DNA from 2 places in the Streptomyces sp. NPDC098789 genome. Region 1 is predicted to be linked to the other one. Evidence: riboswitches for the same ligand, from Rfam matches in the RefSeq annotation. Region 1 holds a riboswitch; the other holds the start of a gene.
What was found. Region 1 has a riboswitch for ZMP and ZTP ahead of glyA (serine hydroxymethyltransferase). Riboswitches for the same ligand answer to the same signal wherever they lie in the genome.

Region 1 (10,711 bases):
TACTACGGCGGCCGGCCCAGCCGGATGGGCTTCATGCTCTTCTACATGTCGCCCGCCTTCTTCTGCGACGTCTCCGACGGCTGGCGGCTCTCCCGCAAGGAGCAGCGCGTCCGGGTCGCCCTGGCGGGCATCGCCACCCAGAGCGTGATCGCCGGCGCCGCCGCGCTGACCGCGCTGCTGCTCGGCCCCTCCGACCTGCGCGACGCCGTCCTCGTCTTCGCCGTCGCCACCTACACCAGCGGCGTCGTCAACCTGTTGCCCTTCGTGAAGCTCGACGGCTACATCGCGCTCATGAGCCACCTGGACGTGCCGCACCTGCGCGACCGGGCCATGACCGACGCCCGCCGCTTCCTCGCCAGGATCCTCTTCGGCGGCCGCGGCTACGCCCGCGAACTGGGCGACCGGCCCTGGGCGGTGGCCTTCGGACTGGCCTGCATGGCCTTCCCCCTGTACGTGGTCGCGGGCGCCCTGACCCTCTGGTCGGAGCTGCTCCAGCGGCTCGGCGCCGTCGGCACCGCCACCGTCCTGATGGCCGTCTGCTACCTCGTCTACCGCCTCGGCCTCGGCTTCACCCGCCTCGCCGCCGAGGGCCGCACCGCCGGGGCGCCGCTGTGGCGCACGGTCGCCGCGGGCCTGCTGCTCACCGGCGCGGCCGGCGCCGCGCTGGTCTTCGTCACCGTGGCGCACACCGTCTCCGCCGGGTACGTCGCCCAGGACCGGGGCCGCGTCACGCTGGTCCTGCCGAGCAGCGCCGACCTCTCCGCGATCCGTCCGGACGCCACGGTCCGCCTCTACCGGGCCGGACTGATGACCCGCGAGCAGACCGGCACCGCGCACGTCGCCGCGCTGACCCGCACCGAGACCACCGCGCCCCTGTCGGCCTTCCTGCCGGTGTCCGCCACCCCGCTGGAACTGCCCGTCACCACGCTCCCGCTGACGGTCGACCGGCTCCCCGCCGACCGCACCGGAGCCGCCCGCGTCGACCTCGGCAGCCTGCCGCTGGGCGAGTGGCTGTACGAGAAGTACGTCGCCCCGATCTGGCGTCGGTAACTCCCCGCCAGCAGCACCAGCACCAGCACCAGCACCAGCCTCGACCCCAGCCCTCTTCCCGCCCCCCCCGTCACGAACGGAGCGCACCATGGACCTTCGCTACATGACCTACTGCCAGCCCGGCAATCCGTTCTACGACGTACCGGCCACCGCCGCCGCGGACGCCAGCGCGTTCCCGGCGGTGACCGGCCCCCTTCCCGAGGGCTGGACCCGCACCGACAACACGCACTGGCTGCTGATGACCCCGCCCGCCACCGTGCTGCCCGGCCAGGGTTGGAAGATCCACGTGTCGGCCACCCTGGAGAACGCCGACCGGATCCTCGATCTCGTCTGGGACTTCTGCGTGGCGGAGCGGGTCACCTTCAAGTTCATCCGCAGCGCCGGCATCCTCAAGCAGCGCAACAGCAAGTACGGGGACCGCGGCAGCAGCGGCAAGTTCTTCACCGTCTACCCGGTCGACGAGCCCCAGTTGGAGCGGATCCTCACCGGGCTCGGGGACCTCCTCGACGGCGAGTCGGGCCCCACCATCCTCAGCGACCTGCGCTGGCGCTCCGGCCCGCTGTACGTGCGCTACGGCGGCTTCGTCGCCCGCCTGGGCCGCTCGGAGAACGGCGAGCTCGTGCACTGCGTCGAGGACCCCGAAGGCCGTCTGGTGCCCGACGTGCGCGGCCCCTCCTTCCGGCCCCCGGCCTGGGTGGAGCTGCCGGGCGTGCTCCACGACGCCCTCGCCGCCCGCAACGCCGCCACCCTCCAGGACTTCCCCTTCCGGGCCACCAGGGCCCTCCACTTCTCCAACGGCGGCGGCGTCTACCAGGCCACCGACACCCGTGACGGCAGCGCCGTCCTGCTCAAGGAGGCCCGCCCGCTGGCCGGGCTCGACGAGGACGGCTGCGACGCCGTGGCCCGGCTGGAGCACGAGCACTGGGCCCTGGAGCAGCTCGCCGGTCTGGACTGCATCCCCCCGGTGGTGGACTACCGCAAGGGCCACGAGCACTGGTTCCTGGCCCGGGCGTACGTGGACGGCAAGCCGCTCGCCCGGGAGCTCCTCAGCCGCAACCCGCTGGTCAACGACGACCGCGCGCAGGGCGCGTACGCCGCGTACACGGCCTGGGCGCTGAAGATCGTCGAGCAGGTCGAGCGGGGCGTCGAGGCCATGCACGCCAAGGGCGTCGTCTTCGGCGACCTCCACCCCAACAACATCCTGGTCCGGCCCGACGACACCATCGCCTTCATCGACCTGGAGACCGCGACCCCGGTCGACTCCGAGTCCGCGCAGGCCATCGGCGCCCCCGGCTTCCGCGCCCCCACCGGGTACCGGGGCACGGCCGTCGACCGGTACGCCCTCGCCTGCATCCGGCTCGGCGTCTTCCTGCCGCTCACCGTCATGGCCACCTGGTCCGCGGCCAAGGTGGACCAGCTGATCGGCCTGGTCACCGAGAACTTCCCGGTGCCCGCCGACTTCGCCGACCGGATCCGCGCGGACCTCGGCCCGGACCCGCACCCCGGCCAGCCGGCCGAGGTCGACCCCGAACCCCTGTGGACCGCGCCCACCCGCGCCGACTGGCCCGCGCTGCGGCGCACCCTCACCGACGACCTGCTGGCCAGCGCCACCCCGCAGCGCGCGGACCGGCTCTTCCCGGGCGACGTGGAGCAGTTCTCCGTGCCCGGCGGCGGCGCCACCTTCGCCTTCGGCGCGGCCGGGGTGCTGTGGACGCTCGCCGAGCTGGGCCACGCGCCCGCCGAGGAGCACGTGGCCTGGCTGACCGACGCCGTGGAGCGCGCCACCGACATGCGGCCCGGCTTCTACGACGGGCTGAGCGGCGTCGCGTACGCCCTGGACCGGCTCGGTCGGGCCGAGGAGGCCGCCGCCGTCATGGAGCGGGTGCGCGCGACCGGGCTGGACGACCTCGACCACGGCCTCTTCGGCGGGCTCGCCGGAATCGGCCTGACCCAGCTGCACTTCGGGGACGCCGAGGGGGCCGCGCGGACCGCCGCGCTCATCGCCGACCAGGCGCCGGGCGGGGGCGCGGGCCGCCGCCGGCCCGGCCTGCTGCACGGCGCGGCGGGCGGGGCGCTGTTCCTGCTCCGCCTGTACGAGGCCACGGGCGACCCCAAGTACCGCCACGTGGCGGGGGAGTTGCTGCGGCACGACCTCGCCGAGGTGGGCTGGTCCGAGGACAGCGACCCCGCCGGGTCCGAGGACGCCGCCTGGAAGGTGCCGTTCCTGGCCTTCGGCGGCGCCGGACTGGGCATGGTGCTCCACGAGGCGGCGCGCCACCTGCCCGAGCCGGAGTTCCTCCGGGCGCGGGACGCGCTGCGGGAGCAGGCCGGCCCGTCCTTCATGCTGAACGCCGGCCTCTTCCACGGCCGCGCCGGCGCCCTGCTGGCACTGCGCCACCTGCACGACGCGTCCGCGGCCACCGACCGGGCCGTCCTGCGCCACCTGGACGCCCTCGGCTGGCACGCCGTGCGCTGCGACGGCCACCTGGCCTTCTTCGGCGACCACACCCTGCGCCTGTCCGCCGACGTGGCGACCGGAACGGCCGGTGTCCTCCTCGCGGTGGAGAGCGTGCTGGGCAATGCTGACCTCGGCCTGCCGTTCCTCGCACCGGCCCCCCGTTGACCTGCAAGGAGCCCGAGATGCCCACCACCTACCACCTCGTCGTCGCCCCCGACGGTCGCGGCCCCGAGGGGGCGGCGCCCGAGCTGGCGGCCGTGCGGCTGATCTCCTTACTCCCGCCGGACTGGGGGTACGCGCCCCGGTACCCCGACGGGACGGTGTCCCTGGTGCTGACCCCGCCGCCCGGGACCACCGACGCGTGCGCGCACGCCCTCTTCGGGCGCGCCCTCGCCGACCCGGGTCTGCGCGGCTGGAGCTGGGTCAACGGACCGGCCTGAAGGATCATGACCATGAATGGCCGGATTCCATCGGTGGGCGCGTCGCACTAGGGTGGCGGCCAACACTGCCGGCAGGGGGAGCCCGTCCATGGACATCAGCAGCGGTACGACGCGACGGCGGATGCGCTCCGGCGCGGTCGCCCTCGGCGGCGTGGGACTGCTCGCCGCCTCCCTCGTCGCCTGCGGTTCCAGCGACCAGCCCGACAAGCGGTGCGTGTCGAAGACCTCGCTGGACAAGCTGGACAGCAAGGAGTGCCGCAGCGGCGGCCGCGGCACCTACTACTACGGCGGCACCACCGGCAGCAGCGGCAAGGTCACCGGCGGCAGCTTCGACAAGTCGGCGGTCAGCCGCGGCGGCATCGGCGGCGGTTCCAAGAGCGGCTCCAAGAGCAGCGGCGGCTGAGCGTGCGCCGCCACACCATCGAGCCCCGCCCCGACTGGCAGCGGACCGTCGAGGAGCAGGGGCTGGTCTACCCGCTCACCCGCTACCCCGACGACTCCCTGCGCCCCTACTGGGACGAGAGCGCGTACTACTCCTTCACGCTCCCCGAGGTCGAGGCGCTCGAAGACGTCGTCGAGGAGCTGCACGCCATGTGCCTGGCCGCGGCCGCGCACATCGTGGAGCACGACCGGTTCGCCGACCTCGGCATCACCGACCCGCGCCTCGCCGCGCTGATCGGCGAGTCCTGGCGGCGGCGCGCCGAACAGCCCTTCCTCTACGGCCGTTTCGACCTGCGCTACGACGGCGCGGGCGGCCCGGCCAAGATGCTGGAGTACAACGCGGACACCCCGACCTCCCTCGTGGAGGCGGCCGGTCCGCAGTGGTTCTGGATGGAGGAGCGCTTCCCCGGCGCCGACCAGTGGAACTCGCTGCACGAGCGGCTCGTCGAGGCCTGGCGCCGCCAGGCCCCGCTGCTGCCGCCCGGGCCCGTGCACTTCGCGCACTCCGAGGCGGACGAGCTCGGCGAGGATCTGATGACCGTCGCCTACCTCCGGGAGACCGCCGAGCAGGCCGGGCTGGCGACCGAGGCGCTGCCGGTCGAGCAGATCGGCTGGGACCGGCTCTCGGGCCGGTTCGTCGACGAGAAGCTCCGCTTCATCCGCAGCTGCTTCAAGCTCTACCCGTGGGAGTGGCTGGCCGAGGACGACTTCGGCCCGCAGGTGCTGGACACCATCGACCTCGGCGGAGCCAGCGGCTCCACCCTGTGGATCGAACCGCTCTGGAAGATGCTGCTGTCCAACAAGGCCCTGCTGGCGGTCCTGTGGGAGCTGTACCCGGACCACCCGAACCTGCTCCCCGCCTACCTCGACGGCCCGCGCGAGCTCGCGCACACCACGGGGTACGCCGTGAAGCCGCTGCTGGGCCGCGAGGGCGCCGGGGTCACCCTGCACCCCGCCGGCGCGCCCCCGTACGAGCCCCCCGCCGAGCCGGGCGGGGACGACGCGGATGACGGGCGGGTGTGCTTCCAGGGCCTCGCCCCGCTGCCCGACTTCGACGGCAACCGGGTGGTGCTCGGCGCGTGGGTCGTCGAGGACGAGGCCGCGGGGCTCGGCATCCGCGAATCCGCGGGGCCGGTCACGGACGAGTACGCCCGCTTCCTGCCCCACGTGATCCTCTAGCCCGACCGGTCAGGCGCCGAGCACGGCGCGCAGCTGGTCGAGGCCCCAGTCCAGGTCCTCCTTGCTGATGACCAGCGGCGGTGCGATGCGGATGGTGGAGCCGTGGGTGTCCTTGACCAGGACCCCGCGCTCCATCAGCCTCTCGGAGATCTCCCGGCCCGTGCCGAGCGCCGGGTCGATGTCCACCCCGGCCCACAGCCCGCGCCCGCGCACGGCGGTCACCGCGCCGCCGCCCACCAGCAGCCCCAGCTCCCGGTGCAGGTGGTCGCCCAGCTCGGTGGCGCGCTGCTGGTACTCGCCGGTGCGCAGCATCGCGATCACCTCCAGGGCGACCGCGCAGGCCAGCGGGTTCCCGCCGAAGGTGGAGCCGTGCTCGCCGGGGCGGAAGACCCCGAGCACGTCCCGGTCGCCGACCACCGCCGACACCGGCACCACCCCGCCGCCGAGCGCCTTGCCCAGGATGTAGAGGTCCGGCACGACCCCCTCGTGCTCCAGGGCGAAGGTCTTCCCGGTCCGCCCGAGCCCCGACTGGATCTCGTCGGCCATGAACAGCACGTTCCGCTCGCGCGTCAGCTCCCGTACGGCCGCCAGGTAGCCCGCCGGCGGCACCAGCACCCCCGCCTCGCCCTGGATCGGCTCCAGCAGCACCGCGACGGTGGTGTCGGTGAGGGCCGCGGCGAGTGCGTCGAGGTCGCCGTAGGGGACGATGTCGAAACCGGGCGTGTAGGGCCCGTAGTGGTCGCGGGCCTCGGGATCGGTGGAGAAGGACACGATGGTCGTCGTACGGCCGTGGAAGTTGTTCGACGCGACGACGATCCTGGCCTGGCCGTCGGGGACGCCCTTGACCTCGTAGCCCCACTTGCGGGCGGTCTTCACGGCGGTCTCCACCGCCTCCGCGCCCGTGTTCATCGGCAGCACCAGCTCCTTGCCGCACAGCGCGGCCAGTTCGCCGCAGAAGTCGGCGAAGCGGTCGTGGAAGAAGGCGCGCGAGGTGAGCGTGACCCGCTCCAGCTGCGCCTTCGCCGCGTCGATCAGCCTCCGGTTGCCGTGGCCGAAGTTGAGGGCCGAGTAGCCCGCGAGCATGTCGAGGTAGCGCTTGCCCTCCACGTCGGTCATCCACGCGCCCTCCGCCGAGGCGACGACGACGGGGAGCGGATGGTAGTTGTGCGCGCTGTGCGCGTCGGCGGCGCTGATCGCGGCGGCAGTGGCGGCATTGCTCTGGGCGTGGGCTTGAGTCGACACGGGGTCTCCGTTTCGTCCGTGCGGGCAGTGACGAGGGTGGCGTCATTGTCTATCTCGCTCGCGATGCGGACGGGGAAACATCGAACGTGGCGCGGCCGCTAAGCTGAGCGGCACGCACGGCGACTGGCGTACGGAGAACCAACTCCGGGGGAGTCGTGCGCGCACGACCGCATCAAGGGCCGCTCGCCTGGGCCTCGCGGGGACGAGATCTGACATCGACCCCGGAGGAGCCGCCATGTCCGCGAGCCGCCACCCCGCCCTTTTCGCGACCGACCCCGAACTCGCGTCGTTCGTCGCGGCGGAAGAGCAGTTGCAGGCCGACACCCTGCGCCTGATCCCCAGTGAGAACTACGTGTCCGCCGCCGTCCTCGAAGCGTCCGGCACCGTGCTGCAGAACAAGTACAGCGAGGGCTACCCGGGCCGCCGGTACTACGAGGGCCAGCAGAACATCGACCGCGTCGAGGCCCTCGCCATAGAGCGGGCCAAGGGGCTCTTCGGCGTGGACCACGCCAACGTCCAGCCCTACTCCGGCTCCCCGGCCAACCTGGCCGTCTACCTGGCCTTCGCGCGGCCCGGCGACACCGTGATGGGCATGGCCCTGCCGATGGGCGGGCACCTGACGCACGGGTGGGGCGTCTCCGCGACCGGGTCGTGGTTCCGGGGCGTGCGCTACGGCGTCCGCGCGGACACCGGCCTGATCGACTTCGACGAGGTTCGCGACCTGGCCCTCAAGGAGCGGCCGAAGGTCATCTTCTGCGGTGGCACCGCGCTGCCGCGGACGATCGACTTCGCGGCCTTCGCCGAGATCGCGAAGGAGGCCGGGTCGGTGCTGGTGGCCGACGTCGCGCACATCGCGGGCCTGATCGCGGGCGGCGCGCACCCCAGCCCCGTCGCCCACGTCGACGTCGTCTCCACCACCACGCACAAGACGCTGCGGGGGCCGCGCGGGGCGATGCTGATGTGCCGCGAGGAGCACGCGAAGGCCATCGACAAGGCGGTCTTCCCCGGGCTCCAGGGCGGGCCGCACAACCAGACGACCGCGGGCATCGCGGTGGCCCTGCACGAGGCGGCGCAGCCGGCCTTCGTGTCGTACGCGCACGGGGTGGTCGCCAACGCGAAGGCGCTGGCGGCGGCGCTGCTGGAGCGGGGCTTCGACCTGGTGTCGGGCGGCACCGACAACCACCTGATCCTGATGGACCTGACCTCGCGGGGGGTGCCGGGGAAGGTGGCGGCGAAGGCCCTGGACCGGGCGGGGATCGTCGTGAACTACAACACGGTGCCGTTCGACCCGCGCAAGCCCTTCGATCCCTCGGGGGTGCGGATCGGGACGCCGTCGCTGACCTCGCGGGGGCTGCGGCCGGAGCACATGCCGGTCGTCGCCGACTGGATCGCGCGGGGGGTCGCGGCCGGTGCCGCCGGTGACGAGCCGGCCCTGGCCACCCTCCGCGCCGAGGTGACCTCCCTCATGACCGACTTCCCGGCCCCGGGCCTCCCGGTGTCCTGACCGGGCCCGGTCCGTCCGTCCGCGCCGTCCGCGGCCCGTCGTGTCCTCCGGGGGCGCCTCAATCGCGGGCGGGGCTGGATGTGGCGGGTGTGGGTGCCTTGCGTCCTGCCGGCGAGGCCGGCCCACCTCAGCCTCGCCGGCGTTTGAGGCGCCCCCGGAGGGACGGACGGCTACGGCGCTCCGGTCCGGAGTCCGCGGCCGTCGTGCCCTCCGGGGGCGCCTCAAACGCCGGCGAGGCTGGATCGTCGGGTACCTCCCAGCGGTAGCTGGGGGGATTGAGGCGCCCCCGGAGGGGTGGGGCGGGCCCGGTGACCGGCGGCGGAAAGCGGTCGCTTGATTCGCGCAAGATCAAGCCGACCGGGTACGCGCGAGTACGCGGGGTCACGCCCGCCCCCGCCCCGTCCCGCACCCCGCGGACGCGCCCCGGCCGACGGATTCCGGCCAGCGCGGGCCGAAGACCGCCCCCGCACCTGAGAGAATGGGCCCATGGCCTCTGATCGTCCCCGCGCGCTCTCCGGTATCCAGCCCACCTCCGGTTCGTTCCACCTCGGGAACTACCTCGGAGCGATTCGGCAGTACGTCGCCCTGCAGGAATCCCACGACGCCTTCTACATGGTCGTCGACCTGCACGCGATCACCATGCCGCAGGATCCGAAGGAACTCCGCGCCAATACGCGGCTCTCCGCCGCCCAGCTGCTCGCCGCCGGTCTCGACCCCGAGCGCTGCACCCTCTTCGTCCAGAGCCACGTGCCCGAGCACGCGCAGCTCGGCTGGGTCATGAACTGCATCACCGGCTTCGGCGAGGCCAGCCGGATGACCCAGTTCAAGGACAAGTCCGCCAAGTCGGGTGCGAACAACGCCACCGTCGGCCTGTTCACGTACCCGATCCTGCAGGTCGCCGACATCCTGCTGTACCAGGCGAACTCGGTCCCGGTCGGCGAGGACCAGCGCCAGCACATCGAGCTGACCCGCGACCTGGCCGAGCGCTTCAACCAGCGCTTCGGCCGGACCTTCACCGTCCCGGCCGCCCACATCGTCAAGGAGGTCGCGAAGATCTACGACCTCCAGGACCCGGCGATCAAGATGTCGAAGTCCGCGTCCACCCCCAAGGGCCTGATCAACCTCCTCGACGAGCCCAAGGCCACCGAGAAGAAGATCAAGAGCGCGGTCACCGACACCGAGGCCGAGATCCGCTTCGACGCCGAGAAGAAGCCCGGCGTCAGCAACCTGCTCACGATCTACTCCACCCTCACGGGTACGGCGATCCCCGTCCTGGAGGAGAAGTACGAGGGCAAGGGCTACGGCGCGCTGAAGACCGACCTGGCCGAGGTCATGGTGGACTTCGTCACTCCGTTCAAGCAGCGCACGCAGGAGTACCTGGACGACCCGGCGACCCTGGACGACGTCCTCGCCAAGGGCGCGGAGAAGGCCCGCGCGGTCGCCTCCGAGACCCTGGCGAACGCGTACGACCGGCTCGGTCTCCTGCCCGCGAAGCACTGACGGCGCCGGTCGCGAACCGCTGGGACCTGCGACTCTGGCCGTTTGGAAGAGCTGCCCCCACACTGGGGTCGGAACGTCCCGCACAGGCGACGCACAGACGCATGACGACGACCGCATGCGGATCACGGATCAGATCACCGAGGAGACATACGTGGGGACCGTAACGCTCGGCGTTTCGATCGCGGTCCCGGAGCCGTACGGCAGCCAGCTCCAGCAGCGGCGCGCCGGCTTCGGGGACGCCGCCGCGCACGGCATCCCCACGCACGTCACCCTCGTGCCGCCGACCGAGGTGGACGCCGACCGGCTGCCCGCGATCCGGGCCCACCTGGCCGAGGTCGCGGCGGCCTTCCGTCCCTTCGTGATGCGGCTCTCGGGCACCGGTACCTTCCGGCCGCTCTCGCCCGTGGTCTTCGTCAAGGTCGTCGAGGGCGCCACGGGCTGCACCCGGCTCCAGGGCCAGGTCCGCGACCCCGGGGGTCCGGTCAGCCGGGAGCTGGCCTTCCCGTACCACCCGCACGTCACGGTCGCCCACGGGATCTCCGAGGAGGCGATGGACCTGGCCTTCGAGTCCCTCGCCGACTACGACGCGGACTGGACCTGCACGGGCTTCGCGCTCTACGAGCAGGGCTCCGACGGGGTCTGGCGCAAGCTGCGCGAGTACCCGTTCGGGACCGGTCCGACGGGCGTTCCGGCGCAGGCCGGGTCACCGGTCGACGAGCCGACCGCGCACCGCGCCTGACCCCGCTCCAGGCCCTGCTCCCGGCCCTGCTCCTGCCCCTGGGGCCGGCCGACCGGACGCAGCGGCCGCAGGCCCACCATCGTGTGGAAGCGGAGCTTGCGCAGGAGCAGGTCGTGGAACGGGCGAGCCGTCAGGCGGAAAGTCACAATCGACGACCG
Region 2 (8,400 bases), on a different contig from region 1:
GCTCAGCGCGCAGACCCCGTACGCGGCGGCGCAGGACGGCCTCTTCCCGAAGGCGTTCGCGCGCAAGAGCCGCGGGGTGCCGGTGGTCGGCGTGGTCGTCACCGTCGTGCTGGCCTCGGCGCTGACCGTCTACAACTACACCTCGGGCACCCAGGGGGTCTTCGAGGTCCTGGTCCTGGTCACCACCTTCACGGCGACCGTGCCCTACCTGCTGTCCACCGCCGCGCAGATCTACTTCCTGGTGTCGGGCCAGGGCGAGCGCGTGGCCCCCGGCAGGCTCGTCCGGGACGGGATCCTGGCCGCCGTGGCCTTCGGCTTCTCGATGTGGCTGGTCGCGGGCTCCGGGTACGAGGCCGTCTACCAGGGCGTGCTCTTCCTCTTCGCGGGCGTGCTCGTCTACGCCGTCATGTCGGCCCGCAAGCAGCGCGCGTCCGACTAGGCCCGCGGGTACGCAGAAGCCCGCGCCGTACCGCCGGCCCGTGTCGCGAACTGCGACGCGGGCGGCCGGTACGGCGCGGGCTTCCGTCCGGATTCTTAGTCCAGGTAGTCGCGCAGCACCTGCGAGCGCGACGGGTGGCGCAGCTTCGACATGGTCTTGGACTCGATCTGGCGGATGCGCTCACGGGTGACCCCGTACACGCGACCGATCTCGTCCAGCGTCTTCGGCTGGCCGTCGTTGAGGCCGTAGCGCATGGAGACCACGCCCGCCTCGCGCTCCGAGAGCGTGCCCAGGATGGACTGGAGCTGCTCCTGGAGGAAGGTGAAGGAGACCGCGTCGGCCGGGACGACCGCCTCGGAGTCCTCGATGAGGTCACCGAACTCGCTGTCGCCCTCCTCACCCAGCGGGGTGTGGAGCGAGATCGGCTCGCGGCCGTACTTCTGGACCTCGATGACCTTCTCGGGGGTCATGTCGAGTTCCTTGCCCAGCTCCTCCGGGGTGGGCTCGCGGCCCAGGTCCTGGAGCATCTGGCGCTGCACGCGGGCGAGCTTGTTGATGATCTCGACCATGTGCACCGGGATGCGGATGGTGCGCGACTGGTCGGCCATGGCGCGGGTGATCGCCTGGCGGATCCACCACGTGGCGTACGTGGAGAACTTGAAGCCCTTGGTGTAGTCGAACTTCTCCACCGCGCGGATCAGACCGACGTTGCCCTCCTGGATCAGGTCCAGGAAGAGCATGCCGCGGCCGGTGTAGCGCTTGGCCAGCGAGACCACGAGACGGAGGTTGGCCTCCAGCAGGTGGTTCTTGGCCCGGCGCCCGTCCTCGACGAGGATCTCCAGCTCGCGCTTGAACGCGGGCTTGTGGTCCTCCTCCTCTTCGAGCTTGTACTCGGAGAAGAGGCCCGCCTCGATGCGCTTGGCGAGCTCGACCTCCTGCTCGGCGTTGAGCAGCGGCACCTTGCCGATCAGCTTGAGGTAGTCCTTGACCGGGTCGGCGGTGGCGCCGGCCACCATGACCGTCTGGGCCGGGGCGTCGTCCTCGTCGTCGTCCGACAGCACGAAGCCCTGGGTGCCCGCCTTCGCGGGGGTGGTCTCCTCCGCCTCGTCGGCGAGGTCCTCCTCGGTCCACTCCTCGCCCTCGGCCGCGGGGGTCTCGCCCTCGTCGCCGTCCTTGGCGCCCTTCTTCGTGGCGGCGGTCTTCTTGGTGGCCGTCGCCTTCTTCGCGGCGGTCTTCTTGACCGTCCGCTTCTTCGGCTCGGCCGCGGCCTCGGCCGCGGCCTCCTCCTCGGTCACGGAGGCCGACGGAGCGGATATCGCCGCCGCGGTGGCGGTGGCCGCGGTCTTGCGCGCGCCGATGGGCCGCGGCGCGGCGGCCTTCTTGGTCACGGTGCGGGCCGGCGCGGCCGCCGCCTTGCGGGCCTTCTTGGCGGGGGCCTTCGCGGCCGGGGCGGCGCTGACGTGCAGCGCGACGCCCTCCTCGTCCAGGACCTGGTTCAGGCTGCGCAGGACCCGCTTCCACTGGTCCACCGGGATGCGGCCGGCCTCGAAGGCCTGGCGCACGTCGTCACCGTTGATGTGACCCTGCTCGCGGCCACGCTCTACGAGCGCGACCAGGGCCTCGGATTCGGCGATCTCCGGAGGGAACGTACGGGACGGGCTGAGCGACACAAGGAGCCTCTCGTTGCGGCAGATATAAGGGCGGGACGGGACATCATCGCGCGAACTCGTGGAACGAGCCCGAGGGGGGTCGTTATTCCGGCGCCGCGCGAGGACACCTGTCGGTTCATCGCATGCCCGAGTCGATTCGTTACGCCATGAATTGAGTGACCTGCGCCACGCTGTGTCCGTGCAACCTTTCGGCCGCGAATCCGTCGGCCCCCTTCATCGTCCCGGTTTGCGGGCCTCGATGAGGAATCGGGCGGTGTTCGCCACGAACGGGCCCTCGCGCTCGATCCGTTCGTGGAGCTCACGGAGCCGGTCCCGGTACTGGTGGACCGTGAAGCCGGGCACCATCCAGATGACCTTCCGCAGGAAGTAGATCACGGCCCCGATGTCGTGGAACTCGGTACGCAGCTTTTCCGACCGCAGGTCGACCACCTCCAGCCCCGCGGCGGCCGCGGCGGCCACCGCGTCGTCGGGGTGTCGGCCGCGCCGGACCTCCTGCGGCTGCGGCCCGAGGAAGTATTCGACGAGCTCGAAGACGCTCGCCGGTCCGACCTGCTGGGAGAAGTAGCGGCCGCCGGGCCGCAGCACGCGGGCGATCTCGTCCCACCAGACGGTCACCGGGTGCCGGCTGCTCACCAGGTCGAAGGCCTCGTCGCCGAAGGGCAGCGGCGGCTCGTCGGAGTCCGAGACCACGACCGCGCCCTTCGGGTGCAGCAGCCGGGTCGCCTTGTCGACGTTCGGCGGCCACGACTCGGTGGCCACCATCAGCGGCGGCAGGGGGCCCGCTCCGGCGAGCACCTCGCCCCCGCCGGTCTGGATGTCCAGGGCGGCCCGTACGCCCGCCAGACGCTCGCCCAGCAGTCTCTGGTAGCCCCAGGAGGGGCGCTGCTCGGTCGCCCGGCCGTCGAGCCAGGAGAATTCCCAGCCGTCCACGGACACGGACTCGGCCTCGGCGACGAGCCGATCGAAATGAGGTGTCATGCCGAGATCGTCCCAGTCGCACCCCTTGTGATCCACTTGATTCTCCGCCTCGTGGCCGACCACGGGCTTCGACTACAGTGGTCGGCGGGCCGTGACTGGCGCTTGGGTGGATCACCACCGGGGAGCGGCCCGACGCAGTGCGGCACCGAGGTGTCCCGCTCCGTCGACTGCCGCGCGCCTGGGCGATCCGCGATCCCGCAGCGACGTTCAGGAGACCCCGTGACGACTGCCCAGACCGTTCCGGCACAGGACCGTACCGCCGAGCTGATGGACGGCACCGCCCTCGCCCGCCGCATCTCGGAGCGCACCGGCGCCCTCGCCGCCGAGCTGACCCGCCGCACCGGCACCGCCCCCTGCCTCGCGACCGTCCTGGTCGGCGAGGACCCCGCGTCCGTGACGTACGTACGGATGAAGCAGAACCGTTGCGCCAAGGCGGGCATCACCTCCCGCCACGTCGAGCTCCCGGCCTCCACCACGACCGAGGAGCTGGTGACCACCCTCACCGCGCTCTCGGTGGACCCCGAGGTCAGCGGCATCCTGTTGCAGCACCCGGTGCCGCACCACATCGACGAGCGCGCCGCCTTCGAGGCCATCGCCCCGGGCAAGGACGTCGACGGCGTCACCATGCACTCCTTCGCCGCCATGGGCTTCGGGCTGCCGGGCTTCGTGTCCTGCACCCCGGGCGGGATCATGCGGCTGCTCGCCGCGTACGAGGTCGACCTGGCCGGCAAGCACGCCGTGGTCGTCGGCCGCAGCGCGATCCTGGGCAAGCCCGCCGGGATGCTGCTGCTCGGGCAGAACGCCACGGTCACCTACTGCCACTCCCGCACCGAGGACCTCCCCTCGATCATCCGCCAGGCGGACGTGCTGGTCGCCGCCGTCGGCAAGGCCGAGTTCATCCGCGGCGAGGACATCAAGCCCGGCGCGGTGGTCCTGGACGCCGGCTACGACGGCAACCGCGGCGACGTGCACTTCGAGTCGGCCGCCGCGCGCGCCTCGCTGATCACCCCGGTCCCCGGCGGCGTCGGCCCGATGACCATCGCCGTCCTGCTGGAGCAGACCGTGCAGGCCGCCGCGGCCCAGGCCGGGCTGAGCCTGGCCGACCTCGGCTGAGCCCACCGGGACCTCCTGCCCACGCCGGAGCCGCACGCACGACGAACGCCCCGGGCCCAACGGTCCGGGGCGTTCCGCATGCCCCCGCGCTGGCCGAAAGGACGATCCGGGACGCCCCGCCGGGGCGGTGCACTGAAATATGTGAACGGATCGATGGATATGCAGAAGCAGGATCGCGCGCCCGAGCCGGACCGGCGGGCGGACGCGCCCGCCACCGGTGCGGGCCGGGGCCGCCACCCCCGCGGCCTGGCCACCCTCGTGCTCGCCGAGCTGTGGGAGCGCTTCAGCCTCTACGGCATGGTCGCCATCCTGGTCCACTTCCTCGCCGCCTCGCGCGGCCACGGCGGCATGGGCCTCCACGAGGGCACCGCCGAGGCCGTCGAAGGCGTCTACATGGCGATGATCTCGCTGCTGGCGCTCCCGGGCGGCTGGATCGCCGACCGCTTCCTCGGCGCCCGCCGCGCCGTCCTGTGGGGCGGCGTCGTCATCATGGCCGGGCACGTCCTGATGGCCGTCCCCGACCCGGCCTTCGTCTGGCCGGGCCTGGTCCTGATCGTCATCGGCACCGGCCTGCTCAAGCCCAACATCTCCGCCCTCGTCGGCCGGCTCTACGCCGCCGACGACGACCAGCGGCGCGACGCGGGCTACTCGATCTTCTACATGGGCATCAACCTCGGCGCGGTCATCGCCCCGCTCGTCGTCGGCTACCTCGGCGAGGAGGTCAACTGGCACCTGGGCTTCGGCGCCGCCGCCGTCGGCATGGCCCTCGGCCTGCTCCAGTACGTCCTCGGCGGCCGCCGCCTCACCGCGCAGCTGCGCGCCGAGCCGGTGGTCCGGCTGACCCCGGCCGAGCGCCGCCGGGTGCGCCGCACCGGCACCTACGGCGTCGTCTTCACCGCCGTCCTGATCGCCCTGCTGGCCGCCGGACACGCGCTGAGCATCGACAACATCACCTTCGTGCTCACCCTCGTCGCCGTCGTCGTCCCGGCCGGCGTGCTCCTCTCGATGTACCGCAGCCCCAAGATCACCCCGGTCGAGCGGATCCGGCTGCGCGCCTACGTCTGGCTCTTCCTGGCCGCCACCCTCTTCTGGCTCGTCTACGACCAGATGGGCAACGAGCTGAACCTGTTCGCCGCCCAGAAGACCGACCTGAGCCTGCTGGGCTGGCACGTGCCGGCGAGCTGGACCCAGTCCCTGCCCAGCCTGTTCGTGATCGCCTTGGCCCCCGTCTTCGCCGCGTTCTGGGTGCGCCGCGGCCGTCACATGGGCACGCCGCTCAAGTTCGGCCTGGCCCTGCTGCTGACCGGCGCCTCCTTCGTGGTCATGTCGGGCGCCGCCGCCATCGCCTCCACCGGGGTGAAGGTCTCCCTGATGTGGCTGGTCGGGGTCTACGTGATCCAGGTCATGGGCGAGATGTGTCTGAGCCCCGTCGGCCTCTCGGTCACCACCAAGCTGGCGCCCCGCGCCTTCACCAACCAGATGATGGGCGTCTGGTTCCTCGCCGCCGCCACCGGCGACGCGATCGGCGCCCAGCTGCCCCGGCTCGACGCGGTGATCGGCCAGAGCCTGAACTTCCTCTGGCAGGGCGCCGCGGTGATCGCCGCCGGCGCGGTCATGGTCTTCTTCGCGGGCCGCCTCAAGGTCCTTACGGGCGAGGCCGCGACCGCCCGGGAAACGGTCGGCGCCGCGGCGTAGGGGGGTGTCCGGCGGGCATGACCCGCGGGGTAATCGACCCGGCGGGCGGCGGACGGGAGAGTGGGGGCACCGGATCCCGGGCCGCCGCACTGCGGCTCGGGAGCCGGCTTCCGGGACCCGTACCCGCCGCACCCCCGACCCCACGGAGGCTGATCCGTCATGTCCGCGACCCCGCTCACCACCCGCGCGCCGCTCACCCCGCTGCGCCGGATCCTGGCCCTGGACGCCGTCGTCACCGGCACCAACGGGCTCGCCTACGCCCTCCTCGCCGGACCGCTGGGACAACTGCTCGGGGTGGAGCGCACCCCGCTGCTGGTGCTCGGCGTCCTGCTGGCCGGGTACGGCGCGGCCGTCGGCCTGCTCGCCGCCCGCGGCCGACCGGCACCGGCCCTGGTGATGGCCGTCATCGAGATCAACTGCGCCTGGGTGGTGCTGAGTCTGCTCTCGCTCGCCCTGTGGTTCGACCCGACGACCGCCGGGCTGGTGTGGATCCCGGCGCAGGCCGCGGTCGTCGCGGCCCTCGCCGTCCTCCAGTGGCTGACGAGGGACTCAAGCACCCAGTGAGCGCAGGTACTTCGCCGTCGCCGGATCGGCCGGCAGCAGGGTCTCGATGGCCAGTTCGGCGACGGTCACGTCCATCGGCGTGTTGAAGGTGGCGATGGTCGAGACGAACGACAGCAGCTGCCCCTCGTGCACGATCCGCAGCGGGAGCGCGAGGGGCGACGCCGCCGGATCGGCGGCATACGTCGGGCCCATGGGATCGGAGTGACCCTCGACGGGGTACGCCGCCACCTCCTCGTACAGCGCGCGCAGCTGCTCCGAACGGGCCAGCGCGACCTGCCGCTCCATCTGGGCCAGCAGGTGTCCCCGCCACTCCGTCAAGTTCTGGATCCGCGGCGCCAGTCCCTCCGGGTGCAAGGTGATCCGCATCGCGTTCAGCGGCGGCGCGAGCAGGTGCTCCGGCAGCCCGTCCAGCAGGACGGCGATGCCCCGGTTGGCCGCGACGACCGTGTACGTACCGTCCACCACCAGCGCCGGATAGGGCTCGTAGGCCGCCAGCAACCGCTCCAGCCCCTCCCGCAGCGCCGCCATCTGCGGTGCGTCCAGGGGGGTGTGCGGGTAGCGCGGCGCGTAACCGGCGGCGAGCAGCAGGGCGTTGCGGTCGCGCACCGGCACGTCGAGCCGCTCGGCGAGCCGGACCACCATCTCCTCGCTCGGCCGGGACCGGCCGGTCTCGACGAAACTGATGTGCCGGGCGGAAGAATCGGCGCGGCCCGCCAGCTCCAGCTGGCTTATGCCTCGCCGCTCCCGCCAGGAGCGGAGCAGGGGTCCCACGGACGTCGTCATACGTGCGACGTTAACCCGGGCGCGCCACCGCACGAACGGTTCGCTCCGGCGTGCGCTGTGCGAACCTTGACTCCACGTCACGGGGACAAAGGAGCCGGCGCATGTCGAGTCAGCCGCTGTCGCAGAAGGAGATCGAGGACCGGTTGCGGGAACTCCCCGGCTGGGCCTTCGAGGATGACCGGATCGTCCGCACCTACCGGCTCGGCACGCACATCGCGGCCAGCGCCCTGGTCGCCCACATCGCCGCCGTCCAGGACGAGTTGAACCACCACTCCGACCTGAGCCTGGGCTACAACACGGTCCGCCTGGCGGTGAACACCCACAGCGCCGGCGACGCCGTGACCGAGACCGACTTCGCGCTCGCCGAGCGCGTACAGGCCCTCGCCCCCGCCCACGGCGCGAGCTGATGCCGCCGCACCCCGCCCACCACCCCGCGAGACCCCTGCTGGACTACGACGCGCAGGCCCGGGACTACGACGCCACCCGCGGCGGAGCCCCGCGCGCCCGGGCCGCCGCCGAAGCGCTCCTCGGCCTGCTGCCGCCCGGCACCCGCACCCTGCTCGACCTCGGCTGCGGCACGGGCATCGTCACCGCCCGCCTCGCCCGGCCGGGCCTGCGGGTCATCGGTGCGGACAGCTCGTACGGGATGGCCGCGCGGGCGGCGCGGCGCGGGGTCCCCGTGGTCCTCGCCTCCGGCACCCGGCTGCCCGTGCGCACGGCCGCGCTGGACGCGGTCGGCGCCGTGTGGCTGCTGCACCTGCTGCGCGCACCGGGTCTGGTGGAGGCGCTGGTCGCCGAGGCGGCGCGGGTGCTGCGCCCCGGCGGGGCGTTCCTGACGACCGTGGACAAGGACGCCGCGCACGACGTGGGCAGCGACATCGACGCCGTGCTCGCCCCGCACCTGACCCCGGCTCCGGCCGACGCGAGCGCGGACGTGACGGCGTACGCCGCCGCGGCGGGCCTGCGCCCGTACGCGGGAGCCTCCTTCACCGGCCACGGCCAGGGGCGCACCCCGCGCCAGGCCGCGGCCGACCTGCTCGCCGGCCGCTTCGCCTCGCGGGTCAGCCCGCACGGGGTCACGGCGGCGCGGCTCGCGGCGGAGCTGGAGGCGCTGCCCGATCCTGACCGGCCGCGCGCGGACCCCGCCTACCGGGTCCT

Region 2: another riboswitch for ZMP and ZTP. It lies ahead of ACIQWR_RS15500 (bifunctional 5,10-methylenetetrahydrofolate dehydrogenase/5,10-methenyltetrahydrofolate cyclohydrolase); the one in region 1 lies ahead of glyA (serine hydroxymethyltransferase).

The regions. Positions count from the first base shown of each region.
Region 1 covers NZ_JBIWAJ010000011.1:106,193-116,903, reverse strand. Annotated here, with positions in the region: gene mpaP (daptide biosynthesis intramembrane metalloprotease) at 1-1,050, shown strand, start outside; gene lanKC (class III lanthionine synthetase LanKC) at 1,139-3,673, shown strand; gene ACIQWR_RS22500 (hypothetical protein) at 3,691-3,948, shown strand; gene ACIQWR_RS22495 (hypothetical protein) at 4,037-4,351, shown strand; gene ACIQWR_RS22490 (glutathionylspermidine synthase family protein) at 4,354-5,568, shown strand; gene rocD (ornithine--oxo-acid transaminase) at 5,578-6,810, opposite strand; ZMP/ZTP riboswitch at 6,920-7,010, shown strand; gene glyA (serine hydroxymethyltransferase) at 7,046-8,314, shown strand; gene trpS (tryptophan--tRNA ligase) at 8,801-9,814, shown strand; gene ACIQWR_RS22470 (2'-5' RNA ligase family protein) at 9,966-10,553, shown strand.
Region 2 covers NZ_JBIWAJ010000006.1:187,942-196,341, reverse strand. Annotated here, with positions in the region: gene ACIQWR_RS15515 (amino acid permease) at 1-439, shown strand, start outside; gene ACIQWR_RS15510 (RNA polymerase sigma factor) at 535-2,109, opposite strand; gene ACIQWR_RS15505 (class I SAM-dependent methyltransferase) at 2,323-3,087, opposite strand; ZMP/ZTP riboswitch at 3,169-3,278, shown strand; gene ACIQWR_RS15500 (bifunctional 5,10-methylenetetrahydrofolate dehydrogenase/5,10-methenyltetrahydrofolate cyclohydrolase) at 3,355-4,200, shown strand; gene ACIQWR_RS15495 (peptide MFS transporter) at 4,360-5,895, shown strand; gene ACIQWR_RS15490 (hypothetical protein) at 6,055-6,459, shown strand; gene ACIQWR_RS15485 (helix-turn-helix domain-containing protein) at 6,445-7,242, opposite strand; gene ACIQWR_RS15480 (4a-hydroxytetrahydrobiopterin dehydratase) at 7,344-7,649, shown strand; gene ACIQWR_RS15475 (class I SAM-dependent methyltransferase) at 7,685-8,400, shown strand, end outside.